2 regions of the Peribacillus sp. JNUCC41 genome follow, and region 1 is predicted to be linked to the other one. Evidence: riboswitches for the same ligand, from Rfam matches in the RefSeq annotation. Region 1 holds a riboswitch; the other holds the start of a gene.
What was found. A riboswitch is a leader RNA that binds a small molecule or an ion and turns the genes downstream of it on or off. The one in region 1 is predicted to bind cyclic di-AMP.

Region 1 (7,643 bases):
CGTCTTTATCCATGAAGTATTTTTCTACTTTTTCTGTTTGTTTTACAATATCCTCTTTTAACTCTCCAGGTGCGGGAGTGTAAGTGACGATGATCGTTTTTTCTTCATCAGCAGGCATGAAGCTGACACCGATGCTTGGGATTAGGAATAAGCTGCCGACCAATAATACAATGGCTGTACCGAAAGTGATCAATTTATGGTTTAACGACCAATCCAATGCTCTTCGGTAGAATGAAGATAGCTTGCTTGGTTTTTCTTCATGTGATTTTAATTCTTTTTTAGATAGTCCCTTTTTAAATAAAGAGTCTGCCATTGCGGGAACAAGTGTGATGGCAATTATTAATGAAGCGACTAATGCAAACACCATTGTTAAGGCGAATGGCATGAATAGTTCCCCGACAGGTCCTGTAACGCTTGCTAAAGGCAGGTATACGGCTACAGTAACGATTGTCGATGAAAGGATAGGGATGAACATTTCCTTAGTGGCCGACCGTATTAATTCGCCGCCTTTTAATTGTTCGCCTTTTAAAGCCATTCTTCTATAAATATTTTCAATGACGACAATGGAGTCATCGACGACTCGGCCAATGGCAACGGTCATGGCCCCCAGTGTCATGACGTTCAATGAAATATCCATTTGTTTAAGCACCAAAAGGGCTGCTAACAGGGATAATGGAATCGAAATGACGGAAATGAGAGTCGTTTTAAAGTTCCTAAGGAACAGCATGATAACAATGACGGCAAACAGACAGCCGAAGAGTGCCTTGCTGATCATGGTTTCAACAGAATCTTTAATCGGTTGGGCTTGATCAAGCGTAGTGTGTACACTTACGCCTTTAAATTCTTCTTTGAAGTTCGAAACTTCTTCTTGTACGTCGTCTACGATTGCAACTGTATCGGCATCAGGCGATCTTGTAACCTGAATCCCAATCGATTCGCTACCGTTTGTTCTTGAAATCGATTCAGCTTTACCGGTGATTTTAACATCGGCAATGTCTGATAATTTGACGTTTGGCAGTTGGGCGGGGCCTGTTGCCATTTCAGGAGATTGAGTGGTTTCCGTTCCGTTTTGTGCTGGCGTTCCTGTTTGAGAGCCGCCTGTTAAAGGGATCTTTATATTTTTCAAGTCTTTTAATGTGGAGATGTTACCATCCACAACAATCGTTTTTTCTTTATCATCAAAGTTATATATGCCAAGCGGCATGTTGACGTTTGCGGCTTGGATAACCTTTTTTACGGTATCTTCATCGAGACCGTATTGAGCCATTTTTTCCTCGTCGAATACAAGGCTGCCTTCATTTACTTGTTGTCCGGAAATTGATACGGATGTCACGCCATCAATTCCTTCAAGTTTAGGGACTAACACCTCTTCAACGTTTTTTGTAAGAGCTGGTAAATCAGAACCTTTATCTGTTACACTGAGTGCGACGACAGGAAAAGCGTTTAATTCTAATTTTGATACGCTTGGGTTATCCACTCCCTCAGGAAGTTCTAATTTCTCTAAAGCTTCTTTCACCTCTTTTACAGCGTCATCCATATCCGTATCATAATCATATTGTAATTGGACGGATGAGGCATTAGCCATGGACGAAGAACTGACTAATTCGACTCCTGGCAAATTTGTTACCTTCTGCTCTATCTGGTCTGTGAGCTTATCTGCTACTTCTTCAGGTGCAGCTCCAGGATATACTGTGGAGATGCTTATTAAAGGAGTCGAGATGCTTGGAATGGTTTCTTGTTTCATGTTTAAACCGGAGTATAATCCAGCTGCAACGATGATGATCGTAAGCAACCAGATTGCCAATTTATTCTTTAATGAAAATTTAATTATTGAATTCAAGCTTGTACCCTCCATACATAAAATTGTGACTAGTCGGTCACAAGCTCAAATATATAGTATATAGATTATGATTGCAACAGATAATATCCGGTAGTGTTAATGTTGTGGTTTCAAGGGTTTTGGGATACAATTTGGAAGAAGTGACCGTTCGGTCACCGACGGATAATTTTAAGGGATAGGATGAATTTGATGAAAGAAAAAAATAAGATGATCATAGATAAGTCTGTAGAGCTTTTCGCGGAGAAAGGCTATCATGCTACTTCCGTTCAGGAAATTGCTGAAAAATGTGGGATAGCAAAGGGGTCTTTTTATAATCATTTTAAATCGAAGGAAGAATTACTGGTGTCCATTTTTAAATTTTATTATGAAGCGTTGACGGACTCATTGCTCGATCTTGAACTGGATGCTTCATTGTCCAGTAAAGACAAATTCATGAGGCAAATCACTGTCCACATTGAGCATATGACGGGAAATACCAACTTGATTCAAATGATGATGCAGGAACAAATGGTTCATATCAGCAAAGAACTAGATAGATTTTTACATTATATCCATGAAGAGGGCTTGATTTGGTTCAAGCGTAAAATCATTGAGTTATACCCAGGACTTTCTGCTGATCTTTTGCCAGATTGCACCATAATTTTGGATTCCCTTTTCAAAGGATATATCGGAATATTGATCAGGAAACAAAATGCTTTCGATGTGGAATTGTTACCTAGCTTCATATTGAACCGGATGGATTCAATCATCGCAAGCCTGCAGAACAATGAAGATCCATTATTGAAACAATTTCCACTACCAGGATGCTCGATGCGGGATTTGAGCCCTAAAGAGGAAATCCATTCGATCATCGTCAGGATGCTGGAAGTGGAAACACGTAAGGAAGAGGGAATGGAAACAAACAAGAATACGGAAGCTTTAAAGGCGATCCAGGAAGAGTTTTCAAAAGTTAGGCCAAATCCCATCATCTTGGAAAGCCTTTTGTTGTTTTTGGAAAAAAATGAAAAAAGAAGTCCCTTGGGTTCGAAGCTTATCTTAATGATGAAGGATTATTTGCTGAATATATGAAGGTTTTACGAAAGGGGCGTATAGCCTCTTTTTTCATTTGTTAATGAGTTTCAAAAGCGGTGGTTAGGAAATTCTTTCAATTATCATCATTAACACCAAATTAGTGTGGGGATTAAATTTGAAGGGAAGGCTTATGTGTTTTTTTTGTATATTCATCCCTTATTTCTGCAATTGTTTCCAAAATAAGATAAAATATATGATGAAATATCATTTTTTTCAGGAGGACCACATATGGTGTACCAGGTCGGATTGTTAAAGGGCATTTTAGAGCCTTATCGGAGTCGTTATCAGCTGCAAAATGCAGAGGCAGTCACAAAGCTTGGATTGAAATTACTATTTTTATATTTTCTTAGTCTAATAATTTTTGCCATCGGGGGATATTTTGGCATTGGTTCAGAATCATTTTCCAAAGAAGTCACGACGATGAGTGCCAATGAATTCGAAGCAGCAAAGTTGCTGATTTTGAGCGGCAATATAGTAACAGGCATACTCACCCCTTCCATATACATATTTTTAGCAGCTCTATTCTTTTGGATCGTCACTGATATCCCATATATAAAATTAGTCATCGTTCAAATGATTCTTTTTGGTTTGCAATTAATGGAAAAAACATTACTGGTTCCTCTATTTGTTTTAATGGATATAGGCAGCGATGCCAATCCTTTTTCATTTGGGATCATCAGTCAGTATTTTCTCAGAAGTGATTATTTCATTCACTTTTTCAGCGAAATCACCATTTTTCAATTTCTTATTATTGCTCTGCAATATTTTTATTTAAAGGAATTTTCAGACCGAAATAATTATTTGGTCCTTTTAATGATTGTTCTATTCTATCTGGCCACATGGTTTGTTAAAGCCTTTTTAGCATACATCCAAGTAGGCGTATTTGTATAAGGCGGGTGAAAAGAATGAGCGGAAAATGGAAAATAGCAGCGGTCTCGATTGCATCGATAGTCTTAATAGCCGTTAACATATACCTTCTTGAAAAAAAAGAAAGCAAAGTGGAACGAACTATTTTCGTTGAAAACTGGACAAAGGTAAAAAAGGATACAATTAGGGATACTATTCAAACAAATGGGGTAATTAAACCTGTAGAAGTGTATGATATCTATTTTGATACCAAGAAAAATGATTTTAAGAAATTCCTTGTAAAAGAAGGCGATACGATTACGGCTGGATCTTCATTGTTTGAGTATGAGACGACCGAACTTGATGCGCTAAAAGCGGATTTAGAAGCGGAAAAAACGGCAGCTGAGGGAGAAATTGCGGGGATTGAAGAATACATAGGCAAGTTGAGGGCATATCAAGGGTCCCTGACCAGTGATTCTGGAATAGCGGCCATTGATGAATCGGTGGAAAAAAACTTGAGTACTGATTTAACCACAAACTCGACGGATCTTATTAAAAGTAACATTGAGCAAGAAATGTACAAGCAGGAACTGGAAAGAAACAGTTTGGATGAAAAAGTGAAAATGCTTGACGCAAAATTGAGTTCAATTGAGGAGCAGTCCAATGCTATCGTGACGACGAGCGAGGCTGATGGTGTAGTTAAAAATATCAATAAAAACCTGAAAAATCCCATCATATCCATTGTTTCTACAAATATGGCAATTGAAGGGCAATTCTCCGAAGAGGAAATGAAAAAGGCTGAAGTGGGCATGACTATAAAAGCAAGTTCCTCTGATTCAAAAAAGGCATTGAAAGGAACGATAGGCCGTATCCATTCCTATCCAGCTGAAGAGCCGTCGTTAAAAAAAGATAACAGATTTCCATTTCAGGCTTTAATCGAACCGGAAGGCGAAGTAACGGAACCTTTGTTAGTGGGATCCAAAGTGGATCTTACTGTAATAACCAATGAGAAAGCCGGTGTACCCTCCGTACCTATAGAGGCGGTGAATTACCAAAAAAATCCTTATATTTACAAATTGACAAAAAAAGGATATGTAGATAAACATTACATTACAAAAGGGCTTAAAGCGGAAGGAAAGCAAGAAATAATAAAGGGGCCGTCTGTAGGTGACGTCATCCTGCTGAAGCCGGATGTGGCAGTGAAGAACCACTCTAATTTTATTACTCCGATTCAATTTGAAAAAGTGAAAGTTCCGACTTATAAAAAATTCACCTCTAGGGAAAAAGTAAGATATCTGTTACTTGGCATTTTGGAAAAATAACCGTTCCTTTAACAAAAGAGGTGATGTCAAATTATTCATTAATTATATCAATATAACTTATTGATCAAAAATTGGGATAGTAATTATAGATATAATAGCGATTAATACAGAATATTCAGACATATTTAAAGATTTTTTATAAACGGATGCGATTAAATATTTACAGATTATCATTTTTAGTATAATATTTTATTATAAGTTAACTCGCTTAATCTTATTCCAAGAACGGGGGACCCATTTTTGTGGATTTTATCCGCTAGGGGTGAATTCAGAAATGAAAGGGCTTTGTGTTTCCAATTCCTAACCCGACAGCTAACCTCGTCAGCGTCTTTAAGGGAACATGTGTGAATATTCACGCCAATAAGAAATCGACACATGAAGTGTCTTTTTTTTCGGCGTAAAGACAGAGTTTTTCAAAAAAAGAAAAATTACTTTCTTTTATTAGTATCTTGTTTCCCTTACCGAGACAAAAATGTTTTTGCATCAAAGACTTTATGGAAGGTGAGGAAAGTAAATGAAGAAATTCAAACTAAGTTTAGCTAGCCAAATTTTTATTGGTTTAATTCTAGGGATTATCGTTGGTGCCATTTTTTATGGTAGTGAGACGGCCCAAAACTTTTTACAACCATTCGGAGACATTTTCCTACGAATGATTAAAATGATTGTAGTGCCAATCATCGTTTCAAGCCTTATCGTTGCAGTTGCTGGTGTAGGTGATTTGAAAGCTGTAGGTAAACTTGGAGCTAAATCAATATCATACTTTGTTGTGGTAACGATGATTGCGATTGTTGTTGGTTTAATATCAGCGAATATCATCCAGCCTGGTGCTGGTGTGAATATGGACAAGCTAGAACAAACTGATATTTCTACCTATGTTGATACAGCCGAAACTAAGCAGCATGAATCGTTCGTGGATACAATCGTTCACATTGTGCCATCCAATCCAGTTAAAGCCATGGTAGAAGGCGATATGCTAGCGATCATTTTCTTCTCCGTGTTGTTTGGACTTAGTATTGCGGCCATCGGTGAAAAGGGTAAACCAGTATTCCGTTTCTTCCAAGGTGTAGCTGAAGGAATGTTCTACCTAACTAACATGGTCATGAAATTTGCTCCTATCGGTGTATTTGCACTAATCGGTGTGACTATTTCCAAATTCGGTTTGGAATCTTTAATTCCGTTAGGAAAGTTAGCGCTTTCTGTTTACGGAACAATGATTTTCTTTGTAATAGTCATTCTTGGTCTTATTGCGAAATTTGTCGGATTCAATATCTTTACGTTGATTAAACTTCTAAAAGAAGAATTGATTCTTGCTTTCTCTACTGCAAGTTCAGAAGCGGTTCTTCCGAAAATCATGGAAAAAATGGAGAAAGCGGGATGTCCGAAACATATTGCTACATTTGTAATTCCGACTGGATACTCCTTTAACCTTGATGGTTCTACATTATACCAAGCGTTAGCAGCTATCTTCATCGCTCAAATGTACGGCATCGACTTAAGCGCATATGAGCAAATTACGCTAATGCTAGTGTTAATGATCACGTCCAAAGGGATTGCTGGTGTACCAGGTGTATCTTTCGTAGTTCTTTTAGCGACATTGGGAACTGTCGGTATTCCTATTGAAGGTCTAGCATTTATTGCTGGTATCGACCGTATTCTTGATATGGGACGTACAGTTGTAAACGTTATCGGTAATTCACTTGCAGCAATCGTCATCTCTAAATGGGAAGGTCAATTCAACCCTCCTTCCAAAAAAGAATTAGAGCAAGTTTCTTAATATAAAAATCCAGAGTGAAATGTCACTCTGGATTTTTTTTTTTGATTTGAAATAAAATGCGCTTTCACTTTTATATTTTGGAACCCTTTTTTTATATAGTGCGAGTGTGGTTCTTCCTGTACCGCATCCGATATCAAGGATTGCATCAACCTGATATAAATATTTTTCAAAAGGCAAATTTCTCTGATTGCCATAGACCTGATCTTTTAGTTGCATCAATGGAAGCGGCATCATGCAAAGGATGAATGACAAAAGCTTTTTTAACTTTACCCAAAATCAATTCCTCCTATTCGGAATTTTTCACTAAAATATGGATTTTGTGAATCGTGTTATGTACATGATGCTGATGATGATTAATGTTGGGTGGTATATAACTTATGTGAAAACCCAAAAGTTTGATAAAATAACATTATTGATTGAGAGCTCGGAGGAGGTCAGGTTATGAAGAATGATAGCAATGATATCTTATATATGTATATGCAGGCTTCCGAACGGTTTGTCCTTTTTAATGGACTCAATTTTCGTGAATTCGTCTATTCGCTGCCATATACCTTGGATTCGATCTTATTATTGAAACATCAATTCGATGGTGGGGAATACAATTTGAATGTCCTGCTAGAGAGCGCTTCATCTGAGGATATTGCAAAGCTCGTTAAAGAAAATGTTCGGGCATATGGAGATTTCTGTTGGGTCGATTTTGAAGAGGCGGAAGGGCTGGATGAATTGGATGGAAGGGAAATAGCGGAACTTTTATATTTAGGACACGCTAAAACCCATCTGAGTCCCCCGT
Region 2 (7,643 bases), 980 kb from region 1:
AGTTCTTCTTCCAATTCATTTGCTGTTTTTGCACTTTTGTACGGAGCAAAAATGTTATGAACATGTGTATTCAATTTTTCAATCACATTTCATCTTCCTTTCTTACAAGAGGCGCTCAAGTATTCGCTTGGCCTGCTCCCAGTCATTTTTATTTTGGATATATGTGTCTTCCCCAATCGGGGTGATTTTGTAATATTTCCTTCTCCCGCCTTGTGTGGCATCTCCCCAATAAGAGATGATGCATCCGTCCTTTTCCAGTCGCTTTAAGCTGGAATACATCGTCGCTTCCTTAATTTCATATTGCTCATCCGAATCCATATATATCAGTTTGCTGATTTCATAACCATATTTATCGCCACTTTGCAGGAGTTTTAGAATCATCGTATCTACATGTCCTCGAAGCAAGTCAGAGGATAGTTGTCGTTGAACCAAATCCTCACCTCCTTTGGTATATCTTAAGGTATATTACTATGACAGTCAAGGTAATTTGATTACTATGGATCGTGCATGTTTTGTTCTTTATGAAAGGCTTTTCGCATACTTTGTTGCTATTTACCAAGTAAAGCGGTGTGGTTGATTTCCCCTCCAGATGCTCGCTTTCCGCGGGGCGGGCGGTGAGCCTCCTCGGCGTGAACGCCTGTGGAGTCTCACCTGTCCCGCTGCTCCCGCAGGAGTCTCGCACTTACGCTCCAATCAACCTTAAATCGTTTTGTTTTAAAAACAACAATCTTTACGAAAAGAGCCTTATGAAAAGAAACATGTCTAATTTGTCGGATCACTGCGGCGCATACTTTTTTAATTGTACTAATTAGCCAGATATGATATCAGCTTGGAAGGGATTTTTAATGCTTTATAGAAAAAGTAAGCAAGGGGGTGGGGATGTTGAATAATTCGTGGAATAAAGTGATTTATAAGGTTTGGTCGCCGGTTTATGACAAAATCTTCAATTCTCATCTCTTTTTAGATGCCAGGAAAAGAATATTTGATGAGATGCATTTCCAAGATCATGCAAAGGTTCTGTTTGTGGGCGTAGGTACCGGGGCCGATTTGGAGTTGATCAAGAACCTTGAACTGGAGATAACGGCGATAGACCTGTCAGCCGATATGCTAAATAAAGCGATGGAGAAATTTGATAATACTTCGATCAATTTTCTCGAGATGGATGCACAGCATATGGAATTCGATAATGAATCGTTTGACTACATAGTGGGAAGTTTGGTTCTTTCCGTCGTACCTGATGCCGATGAATGCCTTCGGGAAATGATCAGGGTTTTAAAAGGCGAGGGGAAAATCATACTATTCGATAAGTTTATTTCTAAAGATGAACGGCTATCGCTACCCAAAAAGCTTCTGCGGCCCATCATTAGATTTTTAGGAACGGATATTGGCTTGCGGTTTGAAGTCTTGTTCAGTAGACATGATAAGTATATGAAAATTGAAGAGGATCGACCGATCATGCTGAATGGAATGTATAGGAAGATAATCATTAGTAAGCGGATTTGATAGATTGGTTTGGGAGTCTATGGAAAATCCGAAAGGACCCCCATCCCAATTGAATAGTAATGGAAATGATACCATTATGGAAGTCTTAATGGAATGGATGCCACATTATCCAAATTGGCTCAACTGAACATTCTTGGCAAAAGTTACGGTGTCGACATTATAGAAGAGATGGTCAAAGTAGCGATGAGTAAGAATAGGGGCATCTGGCTGAAACCAGTATAATTAAATGGCGGGATACGATGGGAAGAGGTGATGGTATTGTCGGAGACGATTACAACCTATGAAGATCTATTGAATATGTTGGACTCGTTATTGCGTGAGCCAACTGCATTCTGGAATGATTTTTATGAAGACCGTGAAAAGGGGGTTCCCTTTTTCGAAAATTTCCCTGATGAGAATTTGGTTACATATTTTGATGGAGGGGCAATTGGGCCAGGAAAAGTTCTTGAGCTTGGGTGCGGACCTGGGAGAAATGCCGTTTACCTTGCTCAAAAGGGCTGTTCCGTTGATGCGGTGGATCTTTCGAAGGCAGGACTGGAATGGGGAAAAGAACGAGCGGCAGAAAAGAAAGTGCACGTGAACTTCATTCAAAGGAATATATTTGATTTGGATATTGAGGAAGGGCAATATGACTTCGTGTATGATTCAGGTTGTTTTCACCATATTGCCCCACATCGAAGGATCAATTATTTGGAGATGGTGAAAAAGGCGCTAAGGCCTAAGGGATTGTATTCAATTACTTGTTTTGTCGAAGGCGGCATATTGGGTGGTGCAGATCTTTCAGATTGGGAGGTATACAGGCAAAGGAGCCTTAAAGGCGGATTAGGTTTTACTGAAGAAAAACTCAGAATGATTTTCAAGGAATTTGAAGTGGTGGAAATACGTAAAATGAGGAAAATGGAGCAATCGGATGAAACGTTTGGGGTGCAAGGTTTATGGACGGCCTTATTTATGAAAAAGTAAGGTGAAATGGTGATGCGATGGTTTTAAACGGAGGATCTGGGAACAGGTCCTTTTTTTTATGAGGAAAAGGAGAGATTTGTTAACAAAATATAAAAATGGTAAACTTTAATAATAAAATGCTTTTTGGGGGAACGCAGATTTACCAGAATGATAGATGTAGGTTCCTGCAAATTTTTTTTTGAAAAACAGTGGTTGCATGGTTTCAAAAACAGCTGGGAAGGTATATGGAAAGAGGGGACCATTGGGCATCAGGTCATGACAATCCATGTATTGAAGAGGTTATCTTCGATGCTTTTCCTTAGCTGATGAAACGTTTAACTTTCAATGCCTGTCAATGCTGATTTCTGTATGTAGTGCATTCGATTTATTGATTACTGAGACCAATTGGAATGCTATTTTATAAAAAATAGGTGGAGAAACTTATGCATAGAAATAAAGAATTATATTCCTTTTTAGTGGGCGCGGCAGCACAATTGACTGATGATTGGTACGCAACATTGGATAAAAGCGATAAAGCGGGTGTTTATAGCTCATCCGATCCCAAAGTGATTAAAAAACTTAAACAGCAAAATAATGAATTCCATTTGCGTTTCTTTCAGGTCTTCGATACAGGGGAGAGGGAATTCTTTAAGAGGCTTGATGATTGGATTGAAGATATCGGTAAGGATGAGCAGCATTTAAATACACCCATCTATTTTATATTGAGGGAGTTTTTTAGAACGCAAGATCAATACCTTGATTATATTGACAGGTTTGTGGAATTGCATGGTGACCAATATCCACAGGAAGAAATAAATTCCTGGTACCGGATAGTGGTGAAGGTGTTCAGTGAAGTGATGGAGAGGTTTACTGAAGCGAATCATAGATATGCCAATAAAATCATGAAAGCCCAACAGGCAACGATCGATGAATTGAGCACGCCCATCATTTCCCTTAAAGATAACATGGCGTTGCTTCCCTTGATAGGCAATATTGACACGACAAGGGGCATGACCTTGCTTGAAAACACCTTACAAAAATGCGTTGAAAAAAATGTCACAAGGCTTTTCATTGACCTATCGGGCGTTCATTCAATAGATGGTGCATCCGCCCTCCAGCTGTCGCATTTGATTGAATCCTTACATTTGATCGGTATTGAAACAACCCTTTCAGGACTTCGGCCGGAAATAGCCATGACTGCCGTAAAGCTTCAACTTCCTTTTGATAAAGTGACGATAAAGTCCACTCTTGCCCAGGCAATCAGTACGATGAAATAATACATACATATCCAGGGCATGGGATGCTCGTTATAAACCTCATCGAGAAGACCTCCATATGGGGGTCTTCTGGCATGTATAAGTCATGCTGCACTCAAAATAGATACAGGGCCCAAAAAGCAAAAGCCGGAACCTGTTGGATTATTCAATATTGGCAAAGACGGCTAGATCTTTTTTATTGCCAACCACTAAAAGCATATCATTTTCATGGATATCCTGATCTGGTGAGGGGGCTATGATGATTTCTCCATTACTCACTATGGCAATGACGCTGATATTATATTTTGCCCGTAGATCAAGCTCCCTGAGGCTTTTTCCCTTCATGCTCATGGGCAGGATGATTTCCTCGATATTGTATTCTTTAGAGAGCTCTATATAGTTCAGCATGTTAGGGGACAGGAGCTGATTCGCGACCCGTTCCCCCATATCCCTCTCAGGATAGATGACCCAGTCAGCTCCGACTTTAGTGAGCACCTGACCGTGATTTTTATTAAGTGCTTTGGCAATGACCTTATCGACCCCAAGCTCTTTTAAAAGCAAGGTAGTTAAAATGCTCGATTGCATGTCATTTCCGATGGCTACGATGACACAATCGAAATTACGGATTCCGATTGACCTCAAAGTATCTTCATCCGTCGTATCCGCCATGATCGCATGGGTAACGCTCATTTCCGCATTCTCTACTCTTTCCTCGTTGACATCAACACCCAATACCTCTTGGCCAGCCGTATATAATCTATGGGCCACACTGGTTCCGAACCTGCCTAAACCGATCACGGCATATTGTCGTTTTCCCATCTTTTACACTCCTTCATTTATGTTTAACCAATCATGATTTTCCCTTTTGGACGTCGGAACGGATCTGGTTTGCGCCTCATAGCGATGGCAAAGGCCAAAGTCAAAGGACCCACACGGCCTGCAAACATCGTGAAAATGATGAGCATCCGGCCAACCGGTGATAATTCGGGGGTCAACCCCATTGAAAGTCCCACGGTGGCGAATGCTGAAGTGGCTTCAAACAAAATCATCAAGAAATCAGTTCCGCTTTCAGTGATGGTCAGCAGAATGGAGATGATTGAAACCATGAATACGCCAATGAATGTAACGGATAATGCTTTAAAGATCGTTTCACTCACAATGCGGTGACGGAATAATACCACATCACCCTTTCCTTTAATCTGTGACCAAACCGTCCCGACAAGCGTTGCTAATGTGGTTGTTTTAATTCCGCCGCCAGTCGATCCGGGCGAAGCCCCGACGAACATCAAGAAAATGATGAGCAGTAATGTAGGTTGAGTTAAATCAGGGATATTCAACGTATTGGAGCCTGCCGTCCTAGGTGTAACCGATTGAAATAATGAGGACAGCGTTTTACCCATGAAAGATAAAGGCTGCAATGTCTTGGCATTACCGAACTCGAATAAAAAGATTAAAATTGCGCCGACAATCGTTAGTGCCAAGCTAGTCGTCAGAACAACCTTCGTATGTATGGATAAACGATGGGTATCACGGTATTCGTATAGTTCATTCATCACGATAAAACCTATTCCGCCAAACGTGATGAGGAAGACGACCGTAAGGGTTACGAATGGATCCGATACATAAGGGGTCAAACTCTTGAATTCCCCCATTAAATCAAAGCCGGCATTATTGAAATTCGATATGGAATGAAAAACCCCGTAATAGATTGCCTTTCCGATTGGCATGTCAAAAGAAAAGCGAATCGATAAAATAAGGGCACCCATGCCCTCAATGATGGCCGTGAAAATTAAAAGCCGTCTTACTAACCTGACTACACCTGCCATGGATAGATTATTTAAGGACTCCTGCAAGAGTAACCTGCCTTTTAAAGAAATCTTTTTGCCTAAAAGGAAAAAGAAAAATGTCGCAAATGACATGAACCCTAAACCGCCTATCTGAATCAGTGTTAAGATGACCAACTCACCAAAAGTGGTGAAAGTCGATCCCGTATCCACTACGACCAATCCTGTTACACATGTAGCGGAAGTTGCGGTGAATAAAGCATCCAGAAAAGGAAGGCCAATGCCATTTTCAGTGGAAATCGGCAGGGTTAATAAATAGGCCCCAATAAGTATCAGGATGGCAAAGCCGAGTACAAGTATTTTTGGCGGATCCAATAAACTTTTTGTCATTCTCAAATAAATCATCCCTACCTATAAAAAAATTGTGTAAAACTGTATGATGCTTTAATCATCAATCTGCTTTCAGAATCTTTTTAAAGGCATAATAAAAAGACCAGCAAAAACTTCGAACAGTTATTTTGCCACAAAAAGCGTGAAAAAAAACTCCCGAAATAGGCGGTCTTATGACCTCCCTCGCTTTAGCCGACGAAGTTAGCTGACGGGTAGGATGGCGAAAGAGCTGATCTCATCCCTTCTGCAAGGCAGAATTAACCCCAATTGATTGGGTCCTCCGTACTCAATTCCCTTGAGTTTAGGCCGAAATGCATTAAATTGATAAACGTATTCTACTCCCATCATTTATCAGTTGTAAACCCCTAAATCGTAAAAAAATATTTCTTTAACAAGACTGAAAATTTACGTTTCATTTACATTGAAAAAACGTATTGACAAATATTAGTTAGCACATTATGATAGGTTCGATTAATCCAATTATGATAACCAGCTCGAAGTACTTTATTCAATACTTTCAAGCGGAACACGCTATTGCCAATCAAAATTTCTAATATATATATTTTTATGTTTCTTTTGTAAATGATAAAGGAAAAAGCATTGCATTCGTATTTAAAGATTCAAGACATTTTACTAAAAAGGCGGGCAATTATGGAGAAAACGTTCAATAGATATGTTATTAATGCTACAGGCAAGGGTGGCCAGACATATTTAACACAATGCCAGGATAAAGATGCACTAAGGAAATGGATAGCCGATCATGAGGATCAAATCATCATGGATGAGTTAAGGATAACGGATAAGAAAAAGAATCCGTTTTTAAAATTGTTTTCCCTAAGGTAAATCAACTAAAATCCCAACATCATTAGCGGTACTATTCAATTATGAAATCCCTGTGTACTATCCGGGAACGCTGAGCGAAAAATCCATATCTTGTTTTGCTTTTAAACTCATTTATTTAAAAATGAGTTTTTTTGCGTTGGGAATGTAGAGGTGAAAGCGAAGAAAAAAGATGTAATCCGATTTTAAGGCATGTTGATGGAACATGCCTTTGATGATTCGTTCATTGTATGAATGTGCGCAATTGGCTGATGAAGTTCAAGATTTGAAAATGGATTTTCGCCATTTCTTCCGCCGTTTGCTCTTCACAATTCTCCAGCCACTCCTGTATCACCCCTAAAATCGCCGATGTCAGGAAGGCGTGCATATACATGCGGAACGCTTCATTTTTAGCTGCTGGGTGCTGGCTGATCAAACGATCCAATAGTACTTCACCGAATACGCGCTTTATTTTTTTGGCAAAAGAAGGATCGCCCTGATCACCAAGAATGGCCCTCAAAGCGTGGGCATGTTCACTGATGAATTGAAAGATCTCTACGAAGGGCGGGTAAAGCTGCTGTTGATGAAGAGCCCTGAAAGCCTCTTTCGGTAAAATGGCAGTAATGCGGGTTTGAAGTTCATTTAACAATTCCTGCTGTAAGTGATCCATTAATTCATATTTATCTGTGTAATGTAAATAGAATGTGCCCCGATTAATGTTGGCGCGCTCTGCAATTTTCTTCACTGATACATGTGAGAACCCCTCTGTTTCAACGAGTGCAATAAAATGATGTTGTATCTGCATCTTCGTCTTTTGTACCATATCCTCATGAATCGATGCCATGTAATGTCTCCTTCACTGAACATTTTTCCAAATATGTTGATTGTATTAGAACAAATGCTGCCTTAGAATGATGATACACTCAACACTGTGTTAATTAAAGAGGGA

Region 2: it holds a riboswitch for cyclic di-AMP, as region 1 does, so the genes downstream of both, JNUCC41_RS05425 (TrkH family potassium uptake protein) here and JNUCC41_RS10340 (cation:dicarboxylate symporter family transporter) in region 1, are expected to answer to the same signal.

Annotation. Positions count from the first base shown of each region.
Region 1 covers NZ_CP062163.1:2,077,618-2,085,260, forward strand. The annotation lists gene JNUCC41_RS10320 (efflux RND transporter permease subunit) at 1-1,840, opposite strand, end outside; gene JNUCC41_RS10325 (TetR/AcrR family transcriptional regulator) at 2,030-2,908, shown strand; gene JNUCC41_RS10330 (hypothetical protein) at 3,140-3,802, shown strand; gene JNUCC41_RS10335 (efflux RND transporter periplasmic adaptor subunit) at 3,817-5,079, shown strand; cyclic di-AMP (ydaO/yuaA leader) riboswitch at 5,275-5,421, shown strand; gene JNUCC41_RS10340 (cation:dicarboxylate symporter family transporter) at 5,594-6,853, shown strand; gene JNUCC41_RS10345 (hypothetical protein) at 7,295-7,643, shown strand, end outside.
Region 2 covers NZ_CP062163.1:1,095,221-1,102,863, reverse strand. The annotation lists gene JNUCC41_RS05455 (pentapeptide repeat-containing protein) at 1-86, opposite strand, end outside; gene JNUCC41_RS05450 (PadR family transcriptional regulator) at 103-381, opposite strand; gene JNUCC41_RS05445 (class I SAM-dependent methyltransferase) at 883-1,503, shown strand; gene JNUCC41_RS27050 (hypothetical protein) at 1,597-1,725, shown strand; gene JNUCC41_RS05440 (class I SAM-dependent methyltransferase) at 1,762-2,466, shown strand; gene JNUCC41_RS05435 (STAS domain-containing protein) at 2,889-3,722, shown strand; gene JNUCC41_RS05430 (potassium channel family protein) at 3,864-4,520, opposite strand; gene JNUCC41_RS05425 (TrkH family potassium uptake protein) at 4,544-5,875, opposite strand; cyclic di-AMP (ydaO/yuaA leader) riboswitch at 6,051-6,193, opposite strand; gene JNUCC41_RS05420 (hypothetical protein) at 6,527-6,718, shown strand; gene JNUCC41_RS05415 (TetR/AcrR family transcriptional regulator) at 6,939-7,538, opposite strand.